DNA from 4 places in the Streptomyces sp. 351MFTsu5.1 genome. Region 3 is predicted to be linked to each of the others. Evidence: riboswitches for the same ligand, from Rfam matches in the RefSeq annotation. Region 3 holds a riboswitch; each other region holds the start of a gene.

Region 1 (7,655 bases), on a different contig from region 3:
GGGCAGCGCGTCCTCGACCTCGGCGAGATGTTCGGCAACGACCACCCCGTCGTGCTGGAGATCGGCTTCGGGATGGGCGAGGCCACCGCGCGGATGGCCGCCGCGGACCCCGGCACCAACATCCTCGCCGTCGACGTGCACACCCCCGGCCAGGGCCACCTCCTGGGCCTCGCCGAACAGCAGAAGCTGGCCAACGTACGGGTCGGCAACGGCGACGCGATCATCCTGCTGCGCGAGATGCTCACCAGGGACGCGCTGGACGGGCTGCGCGTCTACTTCCCGGACCCCTGGCCCAAGAAGCGGCACCACAAGCGGCGGCTGATCCAGCCGGAGTTCCTCGACCTGGCCGCGACCCGGCTTCGGCCCGGCGCGCTGCTGCACTGCGCGACCGACTGGGAGCCGTACGCCGAACAGATGCTGGACGTGCTCACCGCGCACCCCGACTTCGAGAACACCCAGCCCGACGGCGGATTCGCGCCGCGTCCCGACTTCCGGCCGCTGACCCGTTTCGAGGGCCAGGGACTGGAGAAGGGACATGTCGTGAACGACCTGCTGTTCCGTCGCGTACAGCACGGCGTCCGAACCGACCAGTCCCCCTCCGGCGCCTAGGTTCCAGCCCGGCTGCGGGCGGTGCCTCCGTCTCGTTAAGGTCGATGCCGTGGCCACCATTCCCCCGTATCCGACGTACACCGGTGAGCCCACCGGTGGTGCCCCACTGCGGCATGCGCACTGGTGGCAGCGGAAGTGGGTGCGCTACGGCGCCCTGATCACGCTTCTCGCGCTGTCCGGGCTCGTCATCCTCGCGCTGGTGCGGCAACAGACCGGCAGCGAGGGCTTCCTGGTCGGGCTGGGGCTCGCCGTCCTGCCGGTACCGCTGCTCATCGCCGCGTTCCGCTGGCTCGACCGGGTCGAGCCGGGCCCCTGGCGCAATCTGCTGTTCGCGTTCGCCTGGGGTGCCTGCGCGGCCGCGCTGATAGCGATCATCGCCAACAGCTTCGCCACGAAGTGGATAGCGACGGCGACCGCGGACCCGTCCGGCGCTGACACCCTCGGCGCGACGGTGATAGCGCCGATCGTCGAGGAGTCGGCCAAGGCGGCCGCCGTACTGCTCGTGTTCCTGTTCCGCAGACGGGACTTCACCGGGATCGTGGACGGGGTGGTGATAGCGGGGGTCACCGCGACCGGGTTCGCGTTCACCGAGAACATCCTCTACCTCGGCACCGCCTTCGGCACCGACCAGCTGACCGGCGACCGCGGCATCGCCTCCGTCACCGCCGCGACCTTCTTCGTGCGCGTGGTGATGTCACCGTTCGCGCACCCCCTGTTCACCGTCCTCACCGGCATCGGCTTCGGCATCTCCGCGCTCTCGGCGGAACACCAGCACATCCGGCGGGTGCTCTTCCCGCTGTCCGGACTGCTGCTCGCGATGGGCATGCACGCGACGTGGAACGGCTCGTCGACGTTCGGGGAGTACGGCTTCTTCGCGGTGTACGCGATGTTCATGGTGCCGGCGTTCGCGCTGCTGACCTGGCTGGTGATCTGGACGCGGCAGCGGGAGCTGAAGACCGTCCGCGAGGAGCTGCCCGCCTACGCCGCCGCCGGCTGGCTGACACCGACCGAGCCGTACGCACTCGGCTCGATGCGGGCTCGGCGGGTGGCGCGGGAGTACGCGCGCCGGCAGCTCGGCGGGCGGCCCGCGGGGCGGGCGGTCGCGCAGTACGAGGCGTACGCGACATCACTCGCTTTCCTGCGGCGGCGGGGGCGGCTCGGTCGCGCGAACGCGGACTTCGTCGTACGGGAGCGGGAGTTGCTCCAGGAGCTGTGGCGGCGCCGTGAGGTGGCCCGGCCGGCGCTCGACCATGCCGCACGGGTGACGGCCCCGCCGGTGGCCGCGCCGCCCTGGCCGGGGTACGGGGTGTACGGCGTGTACGGCTACCCACCCCAGCCGGGCAACCCCGCGCTGCCGGTGCAACCGACGATGCCGGTCCAGTCGACGATGCCGTATCCGGCGTACAACCCGTATCGCACGTAGGGCCGCGAGCTCTTACGCCGACGCCTCCGTCAAGCGCCCCAGCTCCTCCTCCGTCAGGGTCACGTCCGCCACCCCCAGCAGGGCCGGGAGTTGCTCCACCGTGCGCGCGGAGGCGATGGGGGCCGTGACCGTCGGCTGGGCCGCGAGCCAGGCGAGGGCGATCGTGGCGACCGGGGCCGCGTGGGACTCGGCGATGCCGTCGAGGGCGGCGAGGACCTTGCGGCCGCGGTCGGTGTCGAGGTGCTTGCCGGCACCCGCCGCCCGCGCCCCCTCCACCGTCGTACCGGGGCGGTACTTGCCCGTGAGGAAGCCGGACGCGAGGGCGTAGTACGGCACGGCGGCGAGGCCCGCCCGGGAGGCGACGGCCTGGAGTTCGCCCTCGTACGTGTCGCGTGAGACCAGGTTGTAGTGGGGCTGGAGGGCGACATAGCGCGCCAGGCCCTCGCGGTCGGAGAAGGCGAGGGACTCCGAGAGCCGCGCGGCGGAGATGTTGGACGCGCCGATCGCGCGCACCTTGCCCGCCTTCACCAGCTCGTCCAGCGCGCCGATGATCTCCTCGACCGGCACCTCGGTCTTGTCGAAGTGGGTGTAGTAGAGGTCGATGTGGTCGGTGCCGAGGCGCTTCAGGGAGGCGTCGGCGGCGGCCTTGATGTTGGCGGCGGTCAGCCCGGGGAAGTCGGGGTGCTGGCTGACCTTCGTGGCGATGACGACGTCGTCGCGGTTGCCGCGGGCGGCCAGCCACCTGCCGATGATCGTCTCGGACTCGCCGCCGGAGTTGCCGTCGACCCACGAGGAGTACGAGTCGGCCGTGTCGACGAAGTTGCCGCCCGCGGCGGTGTACGCGTCGAGGACGGCGAAGGACGTGGCCTCGTCGGCGGTCCAGCCGAAGACGTTGCCGCCGAGGGCGAGCGGGAAGACCTCGAGGTCGGAGGAGCCGAGCTTGCGCAGAGAAGTCATGTGATACGTCAACGCCCCTGCCCGACGGGGATCTTCCGCTACGGCCGCAAAGTCCTCGTAAACAAGCGGAATCAGCCCCTCCGGACCTCAGAGATCCTCAGGGAGCCTCAGGGGTTGAGCCCCTTGCCCTGCAGCCACGCCATCGGGTCGATCCCGGTCGCCGCACCGCCCGGGTGGACCTCCAGGTGCAGGTGCGCGCCGGTCACGTTGCCGGTGGCGCCCACGCGGCCGATGACGTCACCGGTGCCGACCTTCTGGCCCACGCTGACGCTGATCGAGGACTGGTGGCAGAACCACAGCTCGGTGCCGTCGTCGAGGGTGAGGATCGTGCGGTAGCCGTAGGAACCGGCCCAGCCGGCCTCCGTGACGGTGCCGCTGTGGATCGCCTTGATGAGCGTGCCCGTGGGGGCGGCGAAGTCGAGGCCCGTGTGGTAGCCGGAGGACCACAGCGAACCGGCCTGACCGAAGGTGCCCGTGATCGTGTACGACGAGGTCGGCAGCGTGTACTGCTTGGCGAGCTCGGCCAGACGCGCGGCCTCGGCCTTCTTCGCGGCCGCCTCCTCCGCCTTCTTCTTCGCGGCGGCGGCCTGCTGCTGGGCTTCCTTCTCCGCCTTGGCGGCGGCCGCGTCGGCCTCCTTCTGGGCGGCGTCGGCGACGGCCTGGGCGGCCTTGGTGTCGAGCTGGTCCTGCTGCGTCTCGGCCTGGGCGAGGATGCGCGAGCGCAGCGCCTCACCGGCGTCCGAGGTGCCCTTGGCGGTGTCGACGGTGGCGGTGCCGACGCTGCTGAAGGCGCTCGTGTCGTCGGCGCCGGAGTCGGAGTCGTCCGAGATGAGCGAGCCGACGTTCGGCAGGTCCGGCATCGAGATGGAGACCGGCGGCTTGCCGGTGTTGGCGCTGGCCATGCCGCCGGCGCTGACCGCGGCTATGACACCGACGCCGAGGACGGTGGAGCTGCGGGCGAATCCGCCGCCGCGCTGCTTGGCCACGCGGTGCCGGCCTCGCACCGGGGCGAGGGAGTCCGCGGTCGGGTTCCACTCGCCGAGGGGGGCCTCGTCGTCGGCGCGGTAGCCGCCGTACACGAGAGTGCTGCGCGGTACGGACGGGGCCTCGGGGGCAGGCGGGTTGGACGCCACGTGGGCGCGCTCCTTTCCTTCCTTCTCGCCTACCGGGTTAGCTGACGGGTTCGGAGCAGGAAGGTCTCCTACGCGCGTATACCCGCCGTGTGGCCACGGCGGCAGACGAGCGATTCACCCCAAGGTGGTGGTTCCCCGGTTCCCTTGCGGAATTCGGCGCGTGAGCACGGAGCCGTCTCTTGTGACGGCTGGGACGACCGCGCTGCGTTATCGAACGTTAATAGACCCGGGGGCCCGATTCCAAGCTGTTCCGCTTGATCATTAACGAAATCCCGCAGGACTTACGGCCCATGACCGGTGAAAAACGGGCGAGTTGACCGGATCGCTCACGCCAGGTGATGAGCGCGCTCCGGGAAACACTCAGGGCCGGAGTCCAGTGACTGGACTCCGGCCCTGAGCCGTGAGTAGCGGGGACAGGATTTGAACCTGCGACCTCTGGGTTATGAGCCCAGCGAGCTACCGAGCTGCTCCACCCCGCGTCGGTGAAACCAGCATACGCCATCCGGGGACCGACTCCCGCACGCATTACTGGCGAGGTGCGGCCCGGGCGCTCGGGTCACGGCCGGGGTGGTCGCAGGGCGCCGGCGATGACCGTGGTCACCATCTTGCGGACGGCGGTGGTCTGCGGCGGGGCGCTCGTCCGGTCGGCGAACAGCAGGTGCCCGGCCCCGACGAGGGTGGGGGCGAGCGTGTCGATGTCCGCGTCACCGGCCAGGCGCCCCGACTCCCGCTCGGCGGTGAGGTATGCGGCGATCATCGCGGCGCCCTGCACGGCCAGCGGGATGCCGGTCAGACCGGCCTCGCGCAGCCGGGCGCGGAGGCCGTCGCGGAAGGTGATGAGCGCGACGATCGCCACCGTGACCGGACCGAACAGGTCCTGCAGTGCGTCGGTGAGGTTGTCCACCACGCTCCCGGTCCCGGCGGCCGCGCGCAGAGTCGTGGTCCGGTCCTCGATGCCGCGGACGCGATCGAGGACCAGTTCCGCCAGGAAAGCGTCGAAGTCGGCGAAGTGCCGGTGCAGCACGCCCTTGGCGCAGTTCGCCTCCTCCGTGACGGCCCGGCTGGTCAACGCGTCGGGCCCGTCCCGCAGCAGGACGCGCTCGGCGGCTTCGAACAACTGGCCGCGCACGTTGTGGATGTGCACCCCTGACGGCATCGTCTCCCTTTCCGCGCCGCCGCGCCTTAACAAGTGGGCAACCGCCCATTAATGTGGGCGCATGCCCACTTTATCGCAGGGACAGCCGGACACGCCCGGCCCCGAGCCCCACCGCCACCGGCAGACGGCCGAGTCGTTCGGCGTGGACGCCGAACGCTACGACCGCTCCCGACCGCCGTATCCCCAGGCCCTCGTGGACAGGATCGTCGCGGCAAGCCCCGGCCGGCACGTCCTCGACGTCGGAGCCGGAACCGGCATCGAGGCCCGGCAGTTCCAGGCGGCCGGCTGCACCGTGCTCGGTGTCGAACCCGACGAGCGGATGGCCGCCCTCGCGCGACGCAGCCGCATCGAGGTCGAGGTCGCCAGGTTCGAGGACTGGCAGCCGGCCGGGCGGCAGTTCGACGCGGTCATCGCCGGCACCGCCTGGCACTGGGTGGACCCCGTCGCCGGCGCGGCCAAGGCGGCCCAGGTCCTCCGGCCCGGCGGCCGACTCGCCCCCTTCCACCACGTCCCCCAGCTCCCGGCCGAGGTGATCGACGCCCTGGCCGAAGCACTCCAACGGGTCGCCCCCGATTCCCCGTTCAACCCCGGTCTCCTCAAAGGCTCGGCCGTGGACGCCTACCAGCCGCTGTTCGCGAGAATCGCCGACGGGATCCGGCGGACCGGCAGCTTCAGCGAGCCGGAACAGTGGCGCTTCGCCTGGGAGCGCACCTACTCCCGAGAGGAGTGGCTCGACCAGCTCCCCACCTTCGGCGGCCTCACCCAACTCCCCGCAGACACCATGGCGGAGGTCCTGGACCGCGCCGGGACCGCGATCGACAAGCTCGGCGGCCACGCCACCATGCCCTACACGTCCGTCGTGATCACCGCGACCCGCTCCCCTACGGCCTGACCACGGCAAACGCCGGGTGTCGCCGAGCCTGGGGAGACGGATGAACTCGGCGACAGCGGCCGGAGAGCGGGGAGCGGGGAAAGTTCTCCGGCTCCTTGCACCGGACCTCAGCCCAACGGTCCGTCCCTGTGGGCCGGCCGCCCCCTCGGTCGGCGTAGCGTGACGGTTCTCAGATGAACCAGGAGGGGCCATGACGGCAGCCGAGGAGCGACCGGTGGAGATCGACAAGCGGGACGTCCCGCTCTCCGGGGGCCGGACCCTGCGGGTGACGGAGTTCGCCAACGGCGCCATCCGGCTTGCGGTGCACACGGGTTCGCCGTACGTGATCACGAGCCTGGAGCAGATCGACGGCGGAGCGGTGCTGAAGCTCTCGCCCGGGCGCGAGGGCTCCAACGCGCACCGGAACTGGGTCCGCGACCACAGCGAGGACAGCTCCTCTTAGTACTGTCACGCCCATGTGCCGTCTCCTGGGCGTGGTCACCCGCGCACCCCTTCCGCTTGCCACCTCCCTCGGTGAACTGACCGTGCCCTTCACGGAGTTGGGCCGGGAGCACGGTGACGGGTGGGGGATCGCCGCCTGGCCCGGGGCGGGCGGGGGCAGGCCACGGGTGGTCAAGGGGATCGCCTCGGCCGCCGGGGACTGGCTGTGGGAGCACGCTCTCGCCGGGACGCGCGCCGATGCCGCCGTGCTCCATCTGCGGATGGCGAGCCCCGGGCTGCCCGTCGTGCCGGGCAACACGCATCCGTTCACCGCGGGCGGCCTCGCCTTCGCGCACAACGGCTTCTTCTCGCCGTACGACGCCCTCGACGGGCTCATCGACCCCGGCCTGCTCGCGTCGGCGGGCGGGAGCACCGACTCCGAGCGGTTCTTCCTGCGGGTGCTGACACTGCTGCGGGACAGGGACCCGGTCGACGCGCTCGCCCGGGCCGCCGAGGACATACGGGCCCGCGCGTCCTTCGCGAGCCTGAACTGCCTGCTGCTGACGGACGAGGCGCTGTACGCGTACGCCGACGAGGACCCGGACTCCGAGGTGAGCCGCCGACGCGGGCCCGACTTCTTCCGGCTGCGGTACCGGGCGGACGGCGACCGGGTGGTCGTCGCATCGAGCGGGGTCCCCCAGCCGGACGGGGCCTGGCGGGTGCTGCCGTACCGCCAGGTGCTGGAGATCCGGCGGGACGGCCTGGGCGTACGCGTGCACGCGTGACGGGCGGACGGTGCAGCGGGCCGGTGACGTTCAGCCGACCCCGAGCTCCGTCAACTCCCCCAGCGGCAGCGTGTGCTGGGTCTGGAGGACCTTCGCGCGCAGGTAGCGGACGTTGTGGGCGGTGGTGAACACCCCTGTGGGGACACGGTCGTGGACGCCGATCCCCAGTTCCCTCAACTGGCCCGCCTTGTCGGGGTTGTTGGAGAGCAGGTCGACCTCGCCGATCCCGAGGGCGGTCAGCATCTGCGCGGCCGCCGTGTAGTCCCGGGCGTCCTCGGGC
Region 2 (7,655 bases), 230 kb from region 3:
CGCAACGCGGAGAACCCCGGCGAGGTCCGCCGCCTCGCCCGCGCCCAGGAGCGCGACCTGCGCACCTGGCTCTACAAGCCCGAGGGCACCGGCAAGGACGAGGCCGACGAACCCACCGACCTCGCCGACGCGGTGCGGCGCAACGCCGCCGAGGTGGAGGACAAGCACGGCGTCCCCATCGAGGTCGTGGTCGTCGGGGACTGCCCGCTCGACGAGCGGACCAGCGCGCAGATGCAGGCCGCGCGCGAGGCGATGGTCAACGCCGCCAAGTACGGTGGCGAGGGCGGCGCCGTACAGGTCTACGCCGAAGTCGAGGGCAGGACGGTCTTCGTGTCCGTCCGGGACCGCGGTCCCGGCTTCGACCTCGACTCGATACCCGCCGACCGGATGGGTGTCAGACAATCGATCATCGGCCGCATGGAGCGCCACGGCGGCACGGCCCGGCTGCGCGCGGTGCCGGGCGGCGGCACGGAGGTCGAGCTGGAGATGGAGAGGGCGGAGAAGACGTCATGAGCGACGAGGCGAACGACACGGCTGAGGTCACCGGGGGCGCGGGCGAGCGCCGGGTGCGCGTGGTCCTCGTCGACGACCACCGCATGTTCCGCACCGGCGTCCAGGCCGAGATCGGCCGGACCGAGGAGACCGGTGTCGAGGTCGTCGGGGAGGCCGCGGACGTCGAGCAGGCCGTCACCGTCATCACCGCGACCCGCCCCGAGGTCGTCCTCCTCGACGTCCACCTCCCGGGCGGCGGCGGGGTCGAAGTGCTGCGCCGCTGCGCCCCGTTGATGGCCGACCCCGAGCAGCCCGTCCGTTTCCTCGCCCTGTCCGTCTCGGACGCGGCCGAGGACGTGATCGGGGTGATCCGGGGCGGGGCGCGCGGCTATGTGACGAAGACGATCACGGGCACGGACCTCGTCGACTCCGTCTTCCGCGTCCAGGAGGGTGACGCGGTGTTCTCCCCGCGGCTCGCGGGCTTCGTCCTGGACGCCTTCGCCTCCACCGACGCACCGCCGGTCGACGAGGACCTCGACCGGCTGACCCAGCGCGAGCGCGAGGTGCTGCGGCTCATCGCGCGGGGCTACGCCTACAAGGAGATCGCCAAGCAGCTGTTCATCTCGGTGAAGACGGTCGAGTCCCATGTCTCGGCGGTGCTGCGGAAGTTGCAGCTGTCCAACCGTCATGAGCTGACGCGATGGGCGACCGCACGGCGACTGGTCTGACCCGCGCACGTCCGGGGCGCACTCGTCGGGGGCACTCGTCCGGGCCTCGCCCGTCCGGGCCCGCTCACACCACCCGGGTGGCTCCCGCGAAGGGCATCTCGTCGATCGGCGCTTCCCGTACCGGTGCCGACGGGTTCGGGGCGTGGATCATCATGCCGTTGCCGATGTAGAGGCCGACATGGGTGATGCCGGAGTAGAAGAACACCAGGTCGCCGGGGAGGAGTTCGGAGCGGGAGACGCGTTGGCCGGCGTCGATCTGGGCGTAGGTCGTGCGGGGCAGGGAGATGCCGGCGGAGCGGTACGCGGCCTGGACGAGGCCCGAGCAGTCGAAGGCGTCCGGGCCGGTGGCGCCCCAGACATAGGGGCTGCCGAGCTTGGAGTAGGCGTAGGAGACGGCCGCCGCGGCACGGGAGTTGGGGGCCTGCGCGGTGGCCGCGGCGGGTGTCGTCAGGCCCTGGCGCGCGCCCGACGCGTCACGTGAGGCGCGAGCCCCGGCCTCACCCACTCCCGCGCGTTCCCCGGCCGGCAGCTGAGCGAGCAGGCGGCGGGCCGCGTCCAGCTTCCCGGTGATCGTCTTCTTGTGGCGCCTCAGCTCCGCCTGACGGGACTTCAGCGCTTCCAGCTCGATGTGTGCGGCACCGCGCAGTTGCTCGATCTCGCGCAGCTGCCGGCGGACGTTCGCCACCGAGGTCGCCTGTCTGCTGCCGGCCCGTTCGACGAACTCGGCGCCGTCCAGGTAGTGGCCGGGGTCGTCGGAGAGGGCGAGCTGCATCGCGGGGTCGAGTCCGCCGCCCCGGTACTGCGCGGCGGCGATCGCGCCCAGCCCGTCCCGGGCCTCGTTGAGCTGCGCGGTCCTGCGGGCCGCCTGGTCGCGCAGGGAGTCGAGCCGGGTCTCGGCGGCCTCCGCCTTCTCCTTCGCGCCGTTGTACTTCTCGGTGGCGGTCTCCGCCTCCTGGTAGAGCTGGTCCACCTTCGCCTTGACCTGCGCGGGCGTGAGCTGCGGCTCGGCGTGTCCGGTCCCGTCGAAGCCCGCCGCGGTCGCCGCTCCGGCGAGGGCGATCGTCGCCGCCGTACGGACCGTATGGCCGCCGGCCGAGCGTTGACGGGGCTTGCGGTGCGCTGCCACGTGGACTGCACGTCCTTTCGTCCGACCGCCGCCCCGGGACCCAGGGACGTACGGACGCCAGGAGGGAGCGGCCGTACGACCGCCTGGGGCGGTGTGCGCGTCCGGCGACGGCCCGCACAGGGGGAGCGGACCGCCGCCGGACCTTCTCGGCGGTGGTGGCCGACTGCCGCCCCTGGCCCGGGCGGCGGTGGGGAGCCGGTCACCTGGTGGAGGACGCTAAACCTGGGTGTGTCCGGGAGGTAACGCGTTGTGCGGAAGTGCCGTCAGGTAATCGACTGGTGACCGAAGGTGATCGTGATCCCGGGGTGCCGCCGTCGACTTCGCGTGGCGCGCTGACCGAAGTCGGGATTTCCTGCCGCTCGGGAGGTTTGGAGTGCTAGGAGCCGCATATATGCAAGATCTCCCGACGGGGGCGGTGTGTGCGCTCCTGAGGGACCGCAATAGGCTCCGGCCCCATGGACGTACTCATCCATCTCTTCGTCGGCCTGCACATCATCGGCATCGCCTCGCTGCTCGGCGGTTTCCTCACCCAGATGAAGGCGATGGGCCAGGGCGCCGCCCGGTTCGTCCCCGCGATGCTGCACGGCGCCGCGACCATGCTGGTCACCGGGGTGATCCTGGTCGGCCTCAACCAGGCCGACGACCAGCACGTCAACAACATCAAGATCGGCGTGAAGCTGGCCCTGCTGATCGTGATCCTCGGACTCGTCTATGTGAAGCGCGACGACGAGAAGGTCGACAAGAGGCTGTTCGGCCTGGTCGGCGCGCTGACCACGGCCAACGTCTTCATCGCGGTCCTGTGGACCTGAGAGCGGCACGCGCCTCGGCGACCGCTCCCACGGCGACGGCCAGCCAGGCCGCCACCGCGATCCACAGCAGCACCTCACCCGGCACCTTCAGCCAGGAGACGTCCACGGCGGCAGCGACCGACAGGGTCGCCGCAGCGGACATGCCCATGGGGAAGACGGTGGCCCAGCGCCGCACGTCGTAGCGCGGCCGCGGCCGCAGGCACTCGGCCACCAGCAGGACGGCGTACCAGACCAGGTCCAGCACCAGCAGCGTGACGGTCACCGCGTGCAGTACGCCCAGGTCGTCGTCGTTCCACAGGTACAGGCGCGCGCTGTCCGCGGCGATCAGCTGCGCGCCGGCCAGCGCCGAGACGGCGAGCGCGCCGCCCGCGATCCAGTGGTCACCGTGGCCCTCGAGCACCTGGCGCGGGTCGAAGCGGAAGAGCGCGACGCCGTAGAGGACCAGACCGAGCCAGAACAGCACGAGCGCGGTGTGCGCGAGCCAGGCCGCCGACTCGGCCGCCGCGAGGGTGGCGCCGAGGACCGCGAGGCCTTCCGTCGCCACGCAGCCCAGGAACACCCCGCCGGGCATCCGCCGCCTCCAGTGGCTCACGACGAACACGATCAGCACCGGCCACAGCAGTGCGGCCAGCGCGAGCAGCGCCTCGGCCAGGGGCTGCCGGCCGAGCGCGGAGAAGCCGGTGCCGAGGACGGTGGTCGCCGCCACCGCCGTCAGGGCGCCCGGCGTCCCGGCCTCGGCGGCCCATCGCGCGCGCTCCCGCAGCAGTCGTACGGCGAATTCGGCGGCCAGTCCCAGCCAGGCCGCGCAGCCGATCACCAGGGCGATCCGGGACAGCGTCGCGTAGCCGGTCAGATGCAGCCCGACCGACAGGATGCCGGTCGCCAGCACGGCGGCCCCGGCGGCGGGCGGGCGCTGCGTCCACCAGACGCGCAGGGGGGAGTACGGGGAGGTACCGGCCATGGACCGATGCTAGGAAGCTCCGCGCAGCCCGCGAGCGGGGCGCGCACGCGCGCGTGGGGGAAATCGCCCGGGCGGGGCGGGCACACGCGCGTGGGGGACATCGCGCGGGCGCAGGCGCCCCGCCCGCGCCACGGGACCTCAGGCCGGTCGCACCACGCTGTGGATCGCCGACTCGCCGTCGTAGTAGATCGACTCCTCGCGGACGTACGCGCCCGGCTTGGGGGCGTGGATCATCATGCCGTTGCCGATGTAGAGGCCGACATGGGTGATGTCGTCGTAGAAGAAGACCAGGTCACCCGGCTGGGCGTCGGCCAGGGAGACCGTGGTGCCGGCGTTGACCTGGTCGTAGGTGACGCGGGGGAGGGTGACGCCGGCGGCCTTCCAGGCGGCCTGGGTGAGGCCTGAGCAGTCGTAGGAGCCGGGGCCGGTGGCGCCCCACACATAGGGCTTGCCGATCTGTGCGCGGGCGAAGGCGAGCGCCTTGGCGGCCCTGGTGGCGTACGAGGAGTCGGTCGCGGTCGAGGTGCCGGTGCCCGGCGTGCTCTCCTGCCGGCCCGCCTCCTGCGCGGCCTTCTCCGCGGCCGCCTGCTGCCGGGCCAGCTCCGCCGCCTTGCGGGCCGCGGCCTCCTGCTTCGCCTTCTCGATCGCCGCGAGGCGGGCCTTCTCCTGAGCCGTCAGCTCCGAGAGCAGCTCGCGCGCGTCGGCGAGCTTCTTCTGGACGGTCGCCTTCGCGGTCTTCAGGTCGCTCTGCGTCTCGGTGAGCGACTGGAGGCTCTGGGAGGCCTCCTGACGCTTCTTCATCGTCGCCGACTGCTCGGAGACGTAGTCGTCGACCGCGCCCTTCTGGCGGCTCGTGAGGCGGCCCATCAGCTGCGTCTGGTCGAAGTAGTCCTGCGGGGTGTCGGCGAGCAGGAAGGTCGCTGTGCCGGGCGCGGCGGCCCCGGTGCGGTACTGCTCGGCGGCGAAGGAACCGAGCTCCTCCCGGGCCTGGTTGAGCTTCTCGGTGCGCCGCGCGACGTCGTCGAGGAGCGTGTCGACCTGCTTGCGCTGCTTGGTCGTCCGCTCCTTGGCCGCGTTGTAGGTGTCGGTCGCCGACTCCGCCTGGCGGTAGAGGTCGTCGACCTTCTTCTCGACCTCTTCGAGACTGGGTTTGTCATCGGCCGGCGCGGCGTTCGCCGACTGGGACAGCAGGGCCACGGAGGTGAGCGCGGCCGTCGCGAGGGCCGGGGTCCGTATGCCTGCTACGCGCGTACCAGCGGGACGCGACTTGCGGTGCGACGCCAAGGGAGGCGACTCCTTCCGTGCTCCGCCTACCGGGTTAGCTGTCGGGTTCGGGCGGGAAGGGTTGCCCTACGGCGCTCCCGTGGGCGGGAGTCGGCCGATTCACCCCGGGGTTCGGTGGGTCCCCGGCTCCGGGCGCGCGGCGGCGCTGCCGGACTCGGCGGAGGCCGCGCGGCCCGGCGACGTTCGCCGGAGGGGGTCGTACGGCCTACCGGGAACGGTAGCCAACTGCTGTGGCCCCTGTGAAGGTTGATGTTCGATATGCCCGATACATTTTCGTGACCTTCGGTCAGGGGTGCGTGGCTGACGGTCGGCGCCGAGTGGTCTGTCGCGGCTCGAGTGCTTTTCCTGAGTGTGACCGCGAGGCGGAGGAAGGGCGGTTCCGGCGGGGCGCGGCGCCTGCCAGCCGGCCGCGGACCGTGACGACACGGCTCCGGAGGGTCGTGGGCCGGCGCCGGACGGGCGGGGTGCGACAGCTGTCGCGGCCTGCGCCCGGGCGCTGAGCGGGCCTGCGCCCGGGCGCTGGGCGTGCCGATTCCGGCGATGTTCTCAGGGCGGCGGCGGGCTGTCAGTGGGGCCCCCTAGACTCGGAGAGCGATGAGCAGCCTCTTTGACGACAGCTTCCTGGCGGACCTCCAGGCCCCTCGCGGGCACGCGGAGGAACCCCCGCCGCCGCCCGAGGACGACCACGTGCCGGAACCCGTTCCGGACGATCTGTTCGGCGGGAAGTTCGACGTGCCCCCGGACCGGGACGCCTACTACCGCGATGGCGCCCCCCGCCCGGTGCTGGACGCGGCCGCGCTCCTGGACGGGCTGAACGAGAACCAGCGCGCCGCCGTCGTGCACTCCGGCACCCCGCTGCTCATCGTGGCCGGCGCCGGCTCCGGCAAGACCCGGGTGCTCACCCACCGCATCGCCCACCTCCTCGGCGAGCGCCGTGTCCACCCCGGCCAGATCCTCGCGATCACCTTCACCAACAAGGCCGCGGGCGAGATGAAGGAGCGCGTCGAGCAGCTCGTCGGCCCGCGGGCCAACGCGATGTGGGTGATGACCTTCCACAGCGCGTGCGTGCGGATCCTGCGCAGGGAGTCGAAGAAGCTCGGGTTCACCTCCTCCTTCTCGATCTACGACGCCGCCGACTCGAAGCGTCTGATGGCCCTGGTCTGCCGCGACCTCGACCTCGACCCCAAGAAGTTCCCGCCGAAGTCCTTCAGCGCCAAGATCAGCAACCTGAAGAACGAGCTGATCGACGAGGAGGACTTCGCCGCCCAGGCCGCCGACGGCTTCGAGAAGACCCTCGCCCAGGCCTACGCCATGTACCAGTCGCGGCTGCGCGAGGCCAACGCCCTCGACTTCGACGACCTGATCATGACGACGGTCAACCTGCTGCGCGCCTTCCCGGACGTCGCCGAGCACTACCGCCGCCGCTTCCGGCACGTCCTCGTCGACGAGTACCAGGACACCAACCACGCCCAGTACGCGCTGGTCAGGGAGCTGGTCGGCACCTCCGAGCACCCCGTCGACGTACCGCCGAGCGAACACGACCTGCCGCCCGCCGAGCTCTGTGTCGTCGGTGACGCCGACCAGTCGATCTACGCCTTCCGCGGCGCGACCATCCGCAACATCCTCCAGTTCGAGGAGGACTACCCGGACGCGGTGACGATCCTCCTGGAGCAGAACTACCGCTCCACCCAGACGATCCTCACCGCCGCCAATGCCGTCATCGAGCGCAACGAGTCCCGCCGCCCCAAGAACCTGTGGACCAACGCGGGCGCGGGTGCGCGCATCACCGGCTATGTCGCCGACACCGAGCACGACGAGGCGCAGTTCGTCGCCGACGAGATAGACCGTCTCACCGACGCGGGCGACGCGAAGGCCGGCGATGTCGCGGTCTTCTACCGCACCAACGCGCAGTCCCGTGTCTTCGAAGAGGTCTTCATCCGCGTCGGCCTGCCCTACAAGGTCGTCGGCGGCGTCCGCTTCTACGAGCGCAAGGAGGTCCGGGACGTCCTGGCCTACCTGCGCGTCCTCGCCAACCCGGAGGACTCGGTGCCGCTGCGCCGGATCCTCAACGTGCCCAAGCGGGGCATCGGCGACCGCGCGGAGGCGATGATCGACGCGCTTTCCCAGCGCGAGAAGATCAGCTTCCCGCAGGCGCTCAAGCGCGTCGACGAGGCGTACGGCATGGCGGCGCGCTCCACCAACGCCGTGAAGCGGTTCAACGTGCTGATGGAGGAGCTCCGGACCGTCGTCGAGTC
Region 3 (7,655 bases):
TCGCCGAGGGTCTTTGGGGCATGGTCACGCTCGGCACGGACGCGCTCTACGCGATTCCGCAGGACGCCGGGCCGCTGATGTTCTACTACCGCGAGGACCTCTTCAAGAAGCACGGCCTGACCGTCCCGAAGACCTGGACGGAGTTCGCCGAGACCGCCCGCGCCGCCAGGAAGGCCGTCCCGGACGCCTACCTGACCACCTTCTCCGCCAACGACCCCGGTCTCTTCGCGGGCCTCGCCCAGCAGGCCGGCGGCAAGTGGTGGACCGTCGACGGCAACGGCAAGTGGACCGTGGGCATCGACGACGCGGCCACGAAGCAGGTCGCCGGGTTCTGGGGCGGCCTGGTCCAGGAGGGCGTCATCGACAACCAGCCGATGTACACCCCGGCCTGGAACAACGCCCTCAACAAGGGCACCCACCTCGCCTGGGTCTCCGCCGTCTGGGCGCCCGGGGTGCTGGTCTCCTCCGCGCCCGACACCAAGGGCAAGTGGCGGATGGCCCCGCTGCCGCAGTGGAAGTCCGGCGAGAACGTCACCGGCAGCTGGGGCGGTTCCTCCACGGGCGTCTCCACCGACTCCCAGCACGCCGAGGCCGCCGCCAAGTTCGCCACCTGGCTCAACACCGACCCGGAGGCGCTGGCCGCCCTGGTCAAGGAGGTCGCGATCTACCCGGCCGCTACGAAGGGCCAGTCCGGGGACGTCCTGACCACGCCCGAGTTCTTCTCCAACCAGGCGGACTTCTACACGACCGCCGGTCAGATAGCCGCGACCACCGCCGCCGCAGCCTGGGGCCCCAACGTCAACACGGCGTACACCACCTTCCAGGACGCCTTCGGCAAGGCCTCCAAGGCGAAGAAGGAGGCCCAGTTCGACTCCGCCCTCGCCACCGTGCAGTCGAAGACGTTCGCCGACATGAAGAAGCAGGGCTTCGAGGTGACCGAGGCATGACCAGCGCGCCGCTCAAGGGCGCCGACCTCGTCGAGGCCGGCCCCTTGGCGGACGGCACCGGCACCGCCGCCCAGTCCGTCCGCCCCAGCCGCCCCCGTCGCCGTGGCCGTGGCCGCGGCGCACCGTACTGGTTCCTGGTCCCCACCCTCACCCTCTTCGCCGCCTTCACCGTGGTGCCCATCGGATACGCGATCTGGCTGAGCCTGCACAAGGTCCAGGTCAGGGGCATCGGACTCGGCAAGGGCGCCCGGCAGCAGGTCTGGAACGGCCTCGGCAACTACACGGACGTCGTCAAGGACTCCGAGTTCGGGCACAGCGTCCTGCGTGCCCTCGGCTACGGCCTCATCGTCATCCCGACCATGCTGGGCCTCGCGCTGCTGTTCGCCCTGATGCTGGACACCCCGAGGGCCCGCAGCGCGCCCTTCGCCCGGCTGATGATCTTCCTGCCCTACGCGGTCCCCGGCATCATCGCCGCCCTCATGTGGGGCTTCCTGTACCTGCCGGACGTCAGCCCCTTCTACTACCTGCTGGACAGGCTCGGCCTCCCGCAGCCCGACCTGTTCGACGGCGGCAACCTCTACCTCTCCTTCGCCAACATCGCGGTCTGGGGCGGCACCGGCTTCAACATGATCGTCATCTACACCGCGCTCAGGGCGATCCCGCCGGACATCTACGAGGCGGCCCGGATCGACGGCGCGTCCGACCTGAAGATCGCCCTGCGGATCAAGATCCCGATCGTGCTGCCCTCCCTGGTGCTCACCTTCTTCTTCTCGGTGATCGCCACCCTCCAGGTCTTCACCGAGCCGATGGCCCTCAAGCCGCTCACCAACGGCCTGCCCAGCTCGTGGAGCCCCCTGATGGCCATCTACGACAAGGCCTTCCTCCAGTCCGACATCTACGGCGCCTCCGCCACCGCGGTCGTCCTGGCCCTGGCCACGTTCGTCCTCTCCTTCACCCTGCTGCGCATCTCCGACCGCTACACCCGGGAGGACCGGGCATGACCCCGCTCACCCTCACCGCCGGCCCCAGGGGCGGCCGCCGCACCGCCTGGGTGCCCACGCTCGTGCTGCTCCTCGGCGCGCTGTACTGCCTGATCCCCATCGCCTGGGTGGTCGTCGCGGCGACCAAGGACCGGTCGGAGCTCTTCTCCACCTTCACCTTCGCCCCCGGCACCGGCTTCCTCCGGAACCTGAGCGACCTGACCGCCTACCGGGACGGCATCTTCTGGCGGTGGATGGCCAACTCGGCCTTCTACGCCGGTCTCGGCGCCCTGCTCTCGGCCGCGGTCTCCGCCGCCGGCGGCTATGCGCTGGGCCGGTTCGCCTTCCGGGGCCGCGAGGCCGTCTTCAAGATGATCCTGGCCGGCGTCCTGGTGCCGTCCGTCGTGCTCGCCGTACCGCAGTACCTGCTGCTGTCGAAGCTGGGCATGGCCGACTCGTACGGGGCGATGCTGCTGCCCTCGATCCTCTCGCCGTACGGCGTCTACCTGGTCCGCATCTACGCGGCCGCGTCGGTGCCCGCCGAGCTGATGGAGGCGGCCCGGATGGACGGCGCGAGCGAGTGGCGGATCTTCTCGCGGATCGCCGTACCGATGATGATGCCGGGCCTGATCACGGTGTTCCTCTTCCAGTTCGTCGGCATCTGGAACAACTTCCTGCTGCCGTACGTGATGCTCGCCGACGACGAGAAGTTCCCGATCACCCTCGGCCTCTACACGCTGCTCGCCCAGGGCGCCTCGCAGCCGGCCCTCTACACCCTGGTCATCACCGGCTGTCTGCTCGCGGTCCTGCCGCTGATCGGGCTCTTCCTGGTGATCCAGCGGTTCTGGTCCCTGGACCTGCTGAGCGGCTCGGTCAAGGCCTGAACGCCCCCTGCTGAAGTCTCTAGTTGACGAGGAACATGACCACGAGTGCGAACGGGCGCCGCAGGCCCCCCACCATCCACGACGTGGCCCGGGAGGCGGGCGTCTCGCGGGGCACCGTCTCCCGCTTCCTGAACGGCGGCCACTACGTCTCGCCCGCCGCCGGGCGGGCCGTGGAGTCCGCCATCAGGAAGACCGGGTACGTGGTCAACCGGCATGCCCGCAGCCTCAGTACGGGCCGCTCCGACTCGGTGGCGTTCCTGCTGACGGAACCGCAGGAGAAGTTCTTCGAGGACCCCAACTTCAACGTCCTGCTGCGGGGTTGCACCGAGCGGCTCGCCCAGCACGACATCCCGCTACTGCTCATGCTCGCCGAGAGCGACGACGACCGCCGGCGCCTGACCCGGTACATCACCTCGGGCCACGTCGACGGGGTGCTGCTGCTGTCCAACCACAGCGGTGACCCGGTCGCGGCCGAACTCCACGACGCCGGGATCCCGTTGGTGGTGTGCGGCAAGCCGATCGGGCGCGGGACCAAGGTGAGCTACGTGGCCGCCGCCGACCGGGAGGGCGCCCAGGAGATGGTCCGGCATCTCCTCGCGGGCGGCCGTCGGCGCGTCGGCATGGTCACCGGGCCGCTGGACATGCCGGGCGGCCCGGACCGGCTCGCCGGCTACCGGGACGTGCTGGCCGAGGCGGGCCTGCCCTACGACCCGGCGCTCGTGGTGGAGGGAGACTTCCGGCGCAGCGGCGGTGAGCGCGCGGCCCGGCGCCTGCTGTCCCGGGCCCCCGACATGGACGCCGTCTTCGTCGCCTCCGACCTCATGGCCCTCGGGGTGGTGAACGTCCTTCAGCAGTCCGGGCGTTCGGTCCCCGACGACATCGCGGTCGGCGGCTTCGACGACTCGCCCGCGGCCACCGCCGTCGCCCCCGCCCTCACCACCATGCGCCAGCCCTTCGACCGCATCAGCACCGAGATGGTCCGCATGCTCCTGGCCCAGATCGCCGGCGAGGACCCGGCGGGCGTCATCCTCCCGACCGAACTGGTGGTGCGGGACTCGGCGTAGCGGTTCGCGGGAAGCGCCGAGGGGCCGCCCGGGCGCGGGGGTACAGCGGTCTCCGCGGCGGCGAACGCGACGGCGCGCGTGGCGGTCCCGGCGGCCGCGCAGGTGGCCCATGCGGCCGGCCGGGCCGGCGGCCCCGCGGCCGGTGACGCGTCACGGGCCGCCGCAACCCGCAAGTGCGGCGGGCACGTCGGCGCGAGCGGCACAGGTCACTTCTCCGGCCCGCCGTCGAAGTCCTCGGCAAAGACCATCCCGTCGGCTCGTGGGGAGACCGCAAGGCCGCCGCCGTAGAGCAGGAGGCTCGCGGCCTCCACAAGGGTCCGCCGGTAGTGGTGAACGCCCCCGACCGGCCGTGGGTTTCGGGCCGCGCCCGGCAGGGTCCGTCGGCCGGGGCGGTGCCGTACCACCGCGTGACCGCCGCACCCCGGAACCGGAACTGCCGTCAACGGATGTGAAAGCAGCAGCCGTCCGGTTCGCGTCGAGTCGGAGGGGCCAACCATCCGTATTCTCTGATCATGGCCGCCTCCCCCGCATATTCACTCATCGCCACCGACCTGGACGGCACGCTGCTCCGCGCCGACGACACCCTCTCCGACCGGTCGCTGGCCGTGCTCGCGAGGGTCGCGGAGGGCGGGGCACAGCACCTCGTCGTGACGGGACGGCCGGCCCCCAGAGTGCGGCCCCTCCTCGACGACCTCGGCAGCACGGGGCTCGCGGTGTGCGGACAGGGCGCGCAGGTGTACGACGCCGGCGCGGACCGCCTGCTCTGGTCGGTCACCCTGGACCGGGAGCTGGCCGAGACCGCGCTCGGGAAGATCGAGGCCGAGGTGGGGCAGGTGTACGCGGCGGTGGACCAGGACGGTGTCGACGGGCTCACGCTCATCGAGCCGGGCTATCTGATGCCCCACCCGACCCTGCCCGCCGTGCGGGTCGGGCGGCGCGACGACCTGTGGTGCGAGCCGATCAGCAAGGTGCTGCTGCGCCACCCGTACCTGTCCGACGACGAGTTGGCGGTCACGGCCCGCTCGGTGGTCGGTTCGCTGGCCACCGTCACCATGTCGGGGCCCGGTACCGTCGAACTCCAGCCATGCGGCATCACCAAGGCGACCGGCCTCGCGCTGGCCGCCGAGCACCTGGGCCTGGGCCCCGAGGTGACGATCGCCTTCGGCGACATGCCCAACGACATCCCCATGTTCGACTGGGCGGCCCACGGCGTCGCGATGGCCAACGCCCACCCCGAACTCAAGGCCGTGGCCGACGAGGTGACCCTGTCGAACGAGGACGACGGCATCGCCGTCGTCCTCGAAAGACTCTTCAGCCAGGCGTAGTTCCCAGCAGGCGTGGTTCCCGGCAGGCGCCGTTCCTAGTACGCGCCGAACACGTTGTCGATGGACCCGTACCGCGCCGCCGCGTAGTTGCAGGCCGCGGTGATGTTCGCCACCGGGTCGTACGGGTCCCACGAGGTGTTGGCCACGTGGTACGCGTTGAACGTCGGGTCGATCACCTGGAGCAGGCCCTTGGACGGGGTGCCGGCGGCCGCGTTGGAGTCCCAGAGGTTGATGGCGTAGGGGTTGCCGGAGGACTCGCGGATGACGTTGCGGTAGATGCCGTCGTAGGAGCCGGGAATCCCGTGCTCCGCCATGACGGCGAGGGAGGCGCGGATCCAGCCGTCGAGGTTGTTGGCGTACCCGAGGGTGGTCGCGGTCTGCACGGTCGGGGTGGCCGCGGACGCGGTGGTCGCGCCGACGAGCGGGAGCGCGAGGACGGCGACCCCGGTTCCGGCGATCGCGAGCTTGCGGACGAGACGGTTGGTGCGCGAAGCGCGGTGCTGAGCGGCAGCGGGCATGGCGAAGTTCCTCTCCGTCGCCTGCGAGGTGAGCTGTCGGGTTCGGGCGGGGAGTTGCCCGGCCATGCCCGCAAAAGGCATGACTTCACCCCGAGCCGTACCGGTTTGTCCGAAGACGCCCGTTCCGGCGACTTACCTGGGTCCCCCGCTCCTGCCGTGGTTTCTCGGTGGGTGTACGGGCGGTGGCAGGATTCGGCGTCCGCCCGACAGGCCGGGAACGTATGCGAGAGCACATGTCCGGAACAAGTGGCGAATTCACATGCGGTGCCTATTGACCTTGGTCGGGGGTATTTGGGGCACTTGATCCTTTGCGGTCGCAAGCCTCAACTCGCTCGCACGGAAAGGCGGATTGGAGGATTCCGGATATCTGCCGGTCCGTCAGTCGGAGTGAGTCAAGTCACGCCCGAGCGCAAGACGCGCAAAACGGGCAAGAGGCCCAACTCGGAGTCAACCGGCTGTTCGTGGGATCCGCTTCTCCCACGTCCGGTGGAACACCACCTCGCCGCCTTCGGCGCAGATCACCTCGTTCGAGGTGTGGAAGTCGCTGCCGTCGCAGCTGATCTCCGAGCGGGTGCGCACGGTGGTGTCCCAGGCGAGCTCGGGGCGGTGCAGCCGGATCGACCAGTCCGAGCGGGCGCGCGCCGACAGGGGGTCCTGCTCGTCGATCGTGTACGACTCCCGCACGTCCTCGGTGCACTCCAGCCCGTCGGGGTACACGCGCGTGCCGCCGTACCGGGGGTCGATCTCCAGACGCCACTCGCCCTTGGCCACGTCCCGCACCACCAGGCGCGCGGGGCGGGGCTCGTCCAGGGTCACGGGGCTCCACCCGTCAGCGGCCACGCCACGGGCCACCCCGAGCGACACGGACTGCTCCGGCTCCTCGAACGCGATGTCCGAGGGCGCGTGGCCCAAGGAGGCATCACGCGCGCGTACCGGCAGCTCGAGGAAGCTGCCCGCCGGGTCCAGCGAGAAACCGGCCTGCGACTCGGGCTGCGGCCAGATCCACGGCCAGTACGCCGAGGACACGGCGAGCCGGATCCGATGGCCGGGCCGGAAGGCGTGCCCGGCGCCGTTCAGCTCGAAGGCGACCTCCTGCGTGGCCCCCGGCTCCCAGGGCACCGCCCGGTCCGGGCCGAGGCGCGCGGAGAGGTTGAGCGCTCCCCGGGTCACCAGGGTCGACGAGCCGTCCGGGGCGACATCGCACAGCCGCGCGACGACCTGCCCGCGCGACACCTCCGAGGTCACCCTGAGCCGCACCCGCGGCCGCCCGAGCACCCACGTCTCCGCGCCCACCGCGAAGTCGAAGCAGGCCGAGCGGGCGTCCTCCTCCCGCTGGTCCGGCGGCAGATCGGCGTCCTGGCCGAGCGGGACGAACCGGCCGGCGTCCACCCCCGTGTGCTGCGGCGAACGGACCAGCGCGGCGGGGCCCTGGAGGCCGTACGACACCGTCGTGACGTGAGGGGAGGGCCAGACGGGCTCGCCGGCCCAGCGGCCGGGCAGGGTGCCGTAGGCCGCCGTCGGCGGGTGGGAGTCGCTGATGTGGGCGCGCAGCAGGGGCTCGCGCATGACGCCGGTGTCGATGCCCTTGAGGTGCTGGTCCCACCAGCGCAGGGTCTCCCGGAGGAGGCCGGTCACCGGGCCCGGCAGACCGTGGTCCGGGTGCGGGTGGGTCCAGGGGCCGATGATCCCGCGGACCCGGTCGGCGGGCAGGTGCTCGACCAGCCGGAGGACGGTGTCGCGGTACGGGTCGTGCCATGCGCCCACCGCCAGGACGGCCGCGTCGATCGCGCCGTAGTCCTCGCGGACGCTGTTCCGGCGCCAGTACGCGTCGCGGGTCTGGTGGGCGAGCCAGGTGTGCAGGGGCGGCTCCACGGTCTCCAGGCGCCTGAGCCACATGTCCCGCCAGGCCTCGCCGACGTGGAGCGGGTCCGGCGGCC
Region 4 (7,655 bases), on a different contig from region 3:
GCGACCCGCAGCTCGCCCTCACCGCCGTGCAGCGCGTCCTGGACGTGACCGCCGAGGAGGTCCAGGCCGTCGCCAAGGCCAAGCTGCGTCCCGACAACCGCGCGGTGCTGGTCTACGAGCCCACCGCACCCGCCGAGATCGCCGACAGCGCCGAGGACGCCTCCGAGGACCCGCAGGCCGCGGCGACCGTAGAAGCCACCGACGAGAACGAGGAGGCGGCCAAGTGACCGAGCTCGCCGCGATGGAATTCCACCCGCAGCCGCAGGCGGGCGAGCCCAAGGTCTGGGCCTTCCCCGCCCCCGAGCGCGGAACGCTCGACAACGGCCTCACCCTGCTGCGCTGCCACCGCCCCGGCCAGCAGGTCGTCGCCGTCGAGGTGCTCCTGGACGCGCCCCTGGACGCCGAACCGGCCGGCCTGGACGGCGTCGCCACGATCATGGCGCGCGCGTTCTCCGAGGGCACCGACAAGCACTCCGCCGAGGACTTCGCCGCCGAGCTGGAGCGCTGCGGCGCCACCCTCGACGCGCACGCCGACCACCCCGGCGTCCGCCTCAGCCTCGAGGTGCCCGCCTCCCGCCTCGCCAAGGCGCTCGGTCTGCTGGCCGACGCCCTCAGGGCGCCCGCGTTCGCGGACAGCGAGGTCGAACGGCTCGTCACCAACCGCCTGGACGAGATCCCGCACGAGCTGGCCAACCCGTCCCGCCGCGCCGCCAAGGAGCTCTCCCGGGAGCTGTTCCCGGCGGACTCGCGCATGTCCCGTCCGCGCCAGGGCACCGCGGAGACCGTCGAGAACATCGACTCCGCCGCCGTACGCGCCTTCTACGAGAAGCACGTACGCCCCGCCACCGCGACCGCCGTGGTCGTCGGCGACCTCACCGGCATCGACCTGGACGCGCTGCTCGCCGACACCCTCGGCTCCTGGACCGGCTCGGCGGCCCAGCCGCGCCCGGTGCCGCCGGTGACCGCCGACGACACCGGCAGGGTCGTCATCGTGGACCGCCCCGGAGCCGTCCAGACGCAGCTCCTGATCGGCCGTACCGGCGCCGACCGGCACGCACGCGTGTGGCCGGCGCAGGTGCTCGGCACGTACTGCCTCGGTGGCACCCTCACCTCCCGCCTGGACCGGGTCCTGCGCGAGGAGAAGGGCTACACCTACGGCGTGCGCGCGTTCGGGCAGGTCCTCAGGTCAGCCCCGGACGGCTCGGGGGCCGCGATGCTCGCCATCAGCGGCTCCGTGGACACCCCGAACACCGGTCCCGCCCTGGACGACCTGTGGAAGGTGCTGCGCACGCTCGCCGAGGGCGGTCTCACCGACGCCGAGCGCGATGTCGCCGTGCAGAACCTCGTGGGGGTGGCGCCGCTCAAGTACGAGACGGCGGCGGCCGTCGCGAGCACGCTGGCCGACCAGGTCGAGCAGCACCTGCCCGACGACTACCAGGCGACGCTGTACCAGCAGCTCGCCGCCACCGGCACCGTGGAGGCCACCGCGGCCGTCGTGAACGCCTTCCCGGTGGACCGGTTGGTGACGGTCCTGGTCGGCGACGCGGCCGCCATCAAGGCGCCCGTGGAGGCCCTCGGCATCGGCGAGGTCAAGGTCGTGACGGCCGAGTAGGGCAAGTGCCGTCGAGGGGCCCTGGTGACGGATGCGTCACCAGGGCCCCTTCGACACCCAGGTCACTTAGATGTCCGAATTGGGTGGGAGGTTGCCTGTCTGCCCTGTGGGATGCGCTACAAACACCGTGATCCGTTTGGGTCTTGAAACCCGCCCCGCTTAGCGTCATCCGGGCTGTTCGTCAGGCACTGCGCCGCGCCCGCGGCACCGGACAGCCATCGCCGAGTCCCCGTACGGCGCGAGCCAGGGGAGCCGGGGACCCACACCAAGTCCCTGGGGTGAATCGGACGTCCGTGCAGCGCGCGGAGGCCCGTAGGAGACCTTCCTGCTCCGAACCCGTCAGCTAACCCGGTAGGCGAGAAGGAAGGAAAGGATCAGCCATCACATGGCGTTCACCTGCGCCACCGGGAAGCACCGCCGTCCCAGCCGTATGAAGCGCACCACCGCCCGCGCCGCGGGCGTCGCCGCCCTCGCCACCACCGGCGTCATCGGCGCTGTCGCCGCCCCGGCGCTCGCCGCCGACAACTCCGCCACCGCCGTGGAGCAGAGCGGTCTCATGCCCGTCGTCAGCACCGGCCAGTCGCTCGCCGCGCAGATCGACGCGCAGGCCGTGGCCCAGGAGCAGGCCGCCGCGCAGAAGAAGGCGGCCGCCGAGGCCAGGCGCAAGGCCGAGGCCAGGGCCAAGGAGATACGCGAGGCCAAGGAGCGCGCCGCCCGCGAGGCCGAGCGCAAGCGTCTCAACGCCTTCGTCGCCCCGATCTCCGGCTCCTACATCTCCACCGGCTACAAGAGCGGCGGCTCGATCTGGTCGTCCGGCAGCCACACCGGAGTCGACTTCCACGCTGCCAGCGGCACCTCCGTGCACGCGGTCGGCCGCGGCACCGTCGTGGAGGCCGGCTGGGGCGGGTCGTACGGCAACAACATCGTGATCAGGATGGCCGACGGCACGTACACCCAGTACGGCCACCTGTCGTCCATCGGCGTCTCGGTCGGCCAGTCGGTCACCCCGGGGCAGCAGATCGGCCTGTCCGGCGCGACCGGCAACGTCACCGGGCCGCACCTGCACTTCGAGGCGCGCACCAGCCCCGACTACGGCTCGGACATCGACCCCGTCGCCTACCTGCGCTCGCACGGCGTCAACGTCTGACACCGCTTCCGCGCGAGACCTCCGCGCGATCTCCGCGAAACCCCGGCTCCCCGAGCCGGGGTTTCGTCGTTTCCGGAGCCCCCTTGTCCAAAAAATATCCCCGGATTCCGGTCCGCCGTCGGAAATTCCCGCTGATTGCAATAGAGTCACTGAACACACGTCAATCGGCGACGTTTCGCGGGGATTAAGACGGAGGTCGGACATGCGTATTCCGGCGCACTCGGTATGCACGGCGATCCGGGACGACATCGTCGCCGGTGTCCACGAGCGCGGCAGCCGGCTCACCGAGGAACTGCTCGCCCGCCGCTACGGCGTCTCCCGTGTCCCGGTCCGGGAGGCCCTGCGCACCCTGGAGGCCGAGGGCTTCGTGGTGACGCGGCGGCACGCGGGCGCGTGCGTCGCCGAACCGACCGAGCAGGAGGGCGCGGACCTCCTGGAGATGCGCCTGCTCCTCGAACCGCTCGGCGCCGCCCGGGCCGCCCAGCGGCGCACCGAGGCCCATCTGAAGGTGCTGCGCGGCCTGGTCCGGCTGGGTCAGGAGCGTGCCAGGCGGGGCAACAGCGAGGATCTGCGCTCCCTGGGGGGCTGGTTCCACGAGACGCTCGCCCAGGCCTCCGGCAGCCCGGCGATGACCTCGGTGCTGACCCAGCTGCGGCACAAGATCGCCTGGATGTACGTCGTGGACGCACCGGCCGACCCGGTGGAGTCGTGGGCGGAGCACGGCGCGATCGTGGACGCGGTGGCGCGCGGGGACGGCGAGCGCGCGCGGGCGATCACGGCACTGCACACCGAGCGCTCGGGTGCGGCGCACCGGCTGCGGCTCACTTCGGGGGCGGACCGCGCGGACCGTGTGAGGACCTCGCAACATCCTGTAAACGTGACGGGCCTGCGGCATTAACACAGGCGCCGTATACAAAGAGGGGGAAATTCGTGGGGCAGTATTTCTGCTGCCCGTGAAAGGGAAATGCGAAGGGCCCGCCCGATAATCCGGACGAGCCCTTCGACTTGTTTTACCGCGCTGTGCCCCGGAGAACTCAGACGGTCTCGGGAAGCTCCTCGAGTCCCTCGGCGACCAGCTTGGCGAGCCGGTCGAGGGCCGCGTCCGCGCCCTCGGCGTCGGAGGCGAGGACGACCTCCTCGCCGCCCTGGGCGCCGAGGCCGAGGACGGCCAGCATGGAGGCCGCGTTGACGGGGTTGCCGTCGGCCTTGGCGATCGTCACCGGGATGCCTGCGGCCGTGGCGGCCCGGACGAAGATGGAAGCGGGTCGGGCGTGGAGGCCCTCGGCCCAGCCGACGTTGACGCGGCGCTCAGCCATGTGATGCTGCCCTTCGGTGTTCAGGGTTGTCTAGACCAGTTTCCCACACGTGAAGCGTCTCCGGAGGGGACCCGATGTCCCTCCCGGGGTGAGCCGCCGGACCGCGGCCTCGGTCCGGCGTCCGTCCTTGTACCCGCTCGCGCGTTGTCCACAGACTGCCTCGCGCCGTTGTCGTACGCGAGCCGTACTCTGGGGCCCATGCAGAGCGCGTCGGACCGGCACGAGTACCCCGCCCACTGGGAGGCCGACGTAGTGCTGCGCGACGGCGGCACCGCGCGCATCAGGCCCATCACCGTCGACGACGCCGATCGCCTGGTCAGCTTCTACGAGCAGGTCTCGGACGAGTCGAAGTACTACCGCTTCTTCGCGCCCTACCCACGCCTGTCCGCCAAGGACGTCCACCGCTTCACGCACCACGACTTCGTGGACCGGGTGGGACTCGCCGTCACCATCGGCGGCGAGTTCATCGCCACCGTACGCTACGACCGCATCGGCGAGGACGGCATGCCCGCCTCCGCCCCGGCCGACGAGGCCGAGGTCGCCTTCCTCGTCCAGGACGCCCACCAGGGGCGCGGTGTCGCCTCCGCGCTCCTCGAACACATCGGGGCGGTCGCGCGCGAGCGCGGCATCCGGCGCTTCGCCGCCGAGGTGCTGCCCGCCAACGTCAAGATGATCAAGGTGTTCACCGACGCCGGGTACACCCAGAAGCGCAGCTTCGAGGACGGCGTCGTACGCCTGGAGTTCGACCTGGAGCCCACCGACCGCTCCCTCGCCGTGCAGTACGCGCGCGAGCAGCGCGCCGAGGCGCGGTCCGTGCAGCGGCTGCTCGCCCCCGGCTCCGTCGCCGTCATCGGCGTCGGCCGCACCCCCGGCGGCGTGGGCCGCAGCGTCCTCGCCAACATCCGTGACTACGGCTTCGAGGGCCGCCTGTACGCCGTGAACAAGGCGTTCCCCGAGGAGCAGAAGGACCTCGACGGGATCCCCGCCCACCGCTCGGTGAGCGACATCGACGGCCCCGTCGACCTCGCGGTCGTCGCCGTACCGGCCGACCACGTCCCCGACGTGGTCGCCGAGTGCGGGGCGCACGGCGTGCAGGGACTCGTCGTGCTGTCCGCGGGCTACGCCGAGAGCGGCCCCGAAGGACGCGAGCGCCAGCGCGAACTGGTCCGGCACGCACGCGCGTACGGCATGCGGATCATCGGCCCGAACGCCTTCGGCATCATCAACACCCACCCGGACGTCCGGCTCAACGCGTCCCTGGCCCCCGAGACCCCCCGCCCCGGCCGGATCGGCCTGTTCGCCCAGTCGGGCGCCATCGGCATCGCCCTGCTCTCCCGGCTGCACCGCCGCGGCGGCGGGGTCACCGGCGTCACCGGCGTCTCCACCTTCGTCTCCTCCGGCAACCGCGCGGACGTCTCCGGCAACGACGTCCTCCAGTACTGGTACGACGACCCAGACACCGACGTCGTCCTCATGTACCTGGAGTCCATCGGCAACCCGCGCAAGTTCACCCGCCTCGCCCGGCGTACGGCGGCGGCGAAGCCCCTGGTCGTCGTGCAGGGCGCCGGATCCGCCCCGCAGGGCCACGCCGTACGCGCCACGCGCCTGCCGCACACCACCGTGTCCGCGCTGCTGAGGCAGGCCGGAGTGATCCGCGTCGACACCATCACCGAACTCGTCGACACCGGCCTGCTGCTGGCCCGCCAGCCGCTGCCCACCGGGCCCAAGGTGGCGATCCTCGGCAACTCCGAATCGCTCGGCCTGCTCACCTACGACGCGTGCGTGGCCGAGGGCCTGAAGCCCGCGACCCCGCTGGACCTGACCACCGCGGCCACGCCGGAGGACTTCCACGTGGCCCTCGCGCGCGCGCTCGCCGACGACTCCAGTGACGCGGTGATCGTGACGGCCATCCCGGCGGTCGGCGGGGGATCGGCGGGCGACGCCGCGCTCGCCGAGGCCCTCAGGTCCGCGGCGGAGCAGGTCCCCGGCAAGCCCGTCCTCGTGGTCCACGTCGAGCTCGGCGGCCTCGCGGAGGCCCTGTCCGCGGCGACCAGCACCGCACCCCAGGCCGCCGCGCTCCCGCCCGTGATCCGCGCCGACCACCCCTTCCGCGCCCTCGACCGGCTGCGCGCCGCCCCGGCCCCCGCCGAGCCGCCCGCCCCCGAGACCTCCGAACGCCTCATCCCCGCCTACCCCGCGGCCGAGCGCGCGGTGCGGGCCCTGTCCGACGTGGTGGAGTACGCCCAGTGGCGCCGGGACGCCGCCGAACCCGGCAAGGTGCCCGAGTACGACAACGTCGACGAGAAGGGCGCCGCCGCCCTCATCGACGGCCTGCTCACACGCGGGCAGGGCCTCACCCTCGGCAGCGACGAGACCTGCGAGCTGCTCGCCGCCTACGGCATCGAGGTCCACCGCGCGCTGCCCGCCCCCACCCCCGACGCCGCCGCGGAAGCCGCCCGCACCCTCGGCTACCCGGTCGCCCTCAAGGCCACCGCCCCGCACCTGCGCCACCGCGCCGACCTCGGCGGCGTACGCCTGGACCTCGCGGACGAGGAGCAGCTGCGACGGGCGTACAGCGAGCTGACCGAACTGTTCGGCACGCCCGACGAACTGCGGCTCGTGGTGCAGGGGATGGCCCCGCGCGGGGTGGACACCGTCATCCGGGCCGTCATCGACCCCGCCGCCGGTGCCGTGCTGTCCTTCGGACTCGCCGGAGCCGCCTCGCAGCTGCTCGGCGACACCGCGCACCGGCTGATTCCGGTCACCGACCGGGAGGCGGCGAGCCTCGTCCGATCGATCCGGACGGCCCCGCTCCTCTTCGGCTGGCGCGGCTCCACGCCCGTCGACACACCCGCCCTGGAGGAGCTGCTGCTGCGGGTGTCCCGGCTGGTCGACGACCATCCCGAGGTCGTGGCGGTCACCCTGGAGCCGGTCGTCGTCGCCCCGCGCGGCCTGAGCGTCCTCGGCGCCTCCGTACGGCTCGCGCCGCCGCCCGCCCGCGACGACCTCGGCCCGCGGACACTCCCCACGTACTGAGCTGCGGCGAGCGGTGCCTCGCAGTCAGTGCGCCCCCGTAGGATGGACGTCATGGCCAAGACCAGTACGACGACCCAGGGGCTGCGAGCGGCGATCGAGCGCAGCGGCTACTACCCGGCCCTCGTGGCCGAGGCGGTGGAGGCCGCCGTCGGCGGCGAGCCGATCCGGTCGTACCTGGTCCACCAGGAGACGACGTTCGACCAGAACGAGGTGCGCCGGCACGTGACCGTGCTCGTCCTCACCGACCACCGCTTCATCGTCAGCCACACCGACGAGCAGGCCGCGGACAGCACCTCCCCGACGCCGTACGCCACCACCTCCACGGAGTCCGTGAAGGTCGGCCGGATCTCGTCGGTCGTGGTCAGCCGGGTCGTCGCCAACCCCGAGCAGTACCAGCCGGGCACCCTGCCCCGCGAGGTCGTGCTGACCATCGGCTGGGGCGCCGTCTCCCGCATCGACCTGGAGCCCGCCGCCTGCGGCGACCCCAACTGCGAGGCGGACCACGGCTACACCGGCAGCTCCACGGCCGACGACCTCAGCCTGC

The links. Region 3 has a riboswitch for cyclic di-AMP ahead of H295_RS0113695 (transglycosylase SLT domain-containing protein). Riboswitches for the same ligand answer to the same signal wherever they lie in the genome.
Region 1: linked by a shared signal. The riboswitch ahead of H295_RS0141040 (M23 family metallopeptidase) and the one ahead of H295_RS0113695 (transglycosylase SLT domain-containing protein) in region 3 are both predicted to bind cyclic di-AMP.
Region 2: linked by a shared signal. The riboswitch ahead of H295_RS0112595 (C40 family peptidase) and the one ahead of H295_RS0113695 (transglycosylase SLT domain-containing protein) in region 3 are both predicted to bind cyclic di-AMP.
Region 4: linked by a shared signal. The riboswitch ahead of H295_RS0130765 (M23 family metallopeptidase) and the one ahead of H295_RS0113695 (transglycosylase SLT domain-containing protein) in region 3 are both predicted to bind cyclic di-AMP.

The regions. Positions count from the first base shown of each region.
Region 1 is NZ_KB911804.1:50,019-57,673, reverse strand. It holds gene trmB (tRNA (guanosine(46)-N7)-methyltransferase TrmB) at 1-609, shown strand, start outside; gene H295_RS0141050 (PrsW family intramembrane metalloprotease) at 659-2,032, shown strand; gene H295_RS0141045 (aldo/keto reductase) at 2,045-2,989, opposite strand; gene H295_RS0141040 (M23 family metallopeptidase) at 3,097-4,122, opposite strand; cyclic di-AMP (ydaO/yuaA leader) riboswitch at 4,134-4,291, opposite strand; tRNA gene H295_RS0141035 (tRNA-Met) at 4,528-4,601, opposite strand; gene H295_RS0141030 (TetR/AcrR family transcriptional regulator) at 4,679-5,278, opposite strand; gene H295_RS0141025 (class I SAM-dependent methyltransferase) at 5,340-6,170, shown strand; gene H295_RS44445 (hypothetical protein) at 6,361-6,612, shown strand; gene H295_RS0141015 (class II glutamine amidotransferase) at 6,626-7,375, shown strand; gene H295_RS0141010 (GTP cyclohydrolase II) at 7,406-7,655, opposite strand, start outside.
Region 2 is NZ_KB911779.1:119,821-127,475, reverse strand. It holds gene H295_RS0112620 (PspC domain-containing protein) at 1-513, shown strand, start outside; gene H295_RS0112615 (LuxR C-terminal-related transcriptional regulator) at 510-1,220, shown strand; gene H295_RS0112610 (NlpC/P60 family protein) at 1,285-2,346, opposite strand; gene H295_RS0112605 (hypothetical protein) at 2,802-3,155, shown strand; gene H295_RS0112600 (tellurite resistance/C4-dicarboxylate transporter family protein) at 3,133-4,116, opposite strand; gene H295_RS0112595 (C40 family peptidase) at 4,255-5,400, opposite strand; cyclic di-AMP (ydaO/yuaA leader) riboswitch at 5,409-5,555, opposite strand; gene pcrA (DNA helicase PcrA) at 5,995-7,655, shown strand, end outside.
Region 3 is NZ_KB911779.1:354,706-362,360, reverse strand. It holds gene H295_RS0113725 (ABC transporter substrate-binding protein) at 1-947, shown strand, start outside; gene H295_RS0113720 (carbohydrate ABC transporter permease) at 944-1,948, shown strand; gene H295_RS0113715 (carbohydrate ABC transporter permease) at 1,945-2,811, shown strand; gene H295_RS0113710 (LacI family DNA-binding transcriptional regulator) at 2,847-3,875, shown strand; gene H295_RS0113700 (HAD family hydrolase) at 4,388-5,200, shown strand; gene H295_RS0113695 (transglycosylase SLT domain-containing protein) at 5,236-5,718, opposite strand; cyclic di-AMP (ydaO/yuaA leader) riboswitch at 5,724-5,926, opposite strand; gene H295_RS0113690 (CocE/NonD family hydrolase) at 6,166-7,655, opposite strand, start outside.
Region 4 is NZ_KB911790.1:126,459-134,113, forward strand. It holds gene H295_RS0130755 (M16 family metallopeptidase) at 1-227, shown strand, start outside; gene H295_RS0130760 (M16 family metallopeptidase) at 224-1,612, shown strand; cyclic di-AMP (ydaO/yuaA leader) riboswitch at 1,822-1,984, shown strand; gene H295_RS0130765 (M23 family metallopeptidase) at 1,998-2,759, shown strand; gene H295_RS0130770 (GntR family transcriptional regulator) at 2,962-3,657, shown strand; gene H295_RS0130775 (HPr family phosphocarrier protein) at 3,794-4,075, opposite strand; gene H295_RS0130780 (bifunctional GNAT family N-acetyltransferase/acetate--CoA ligase family protein) at 4,274-7,111, shown strand; gene H295_RS0130785 (DUF5998 family protein) at 7,154-7,655, shown strand, end outside.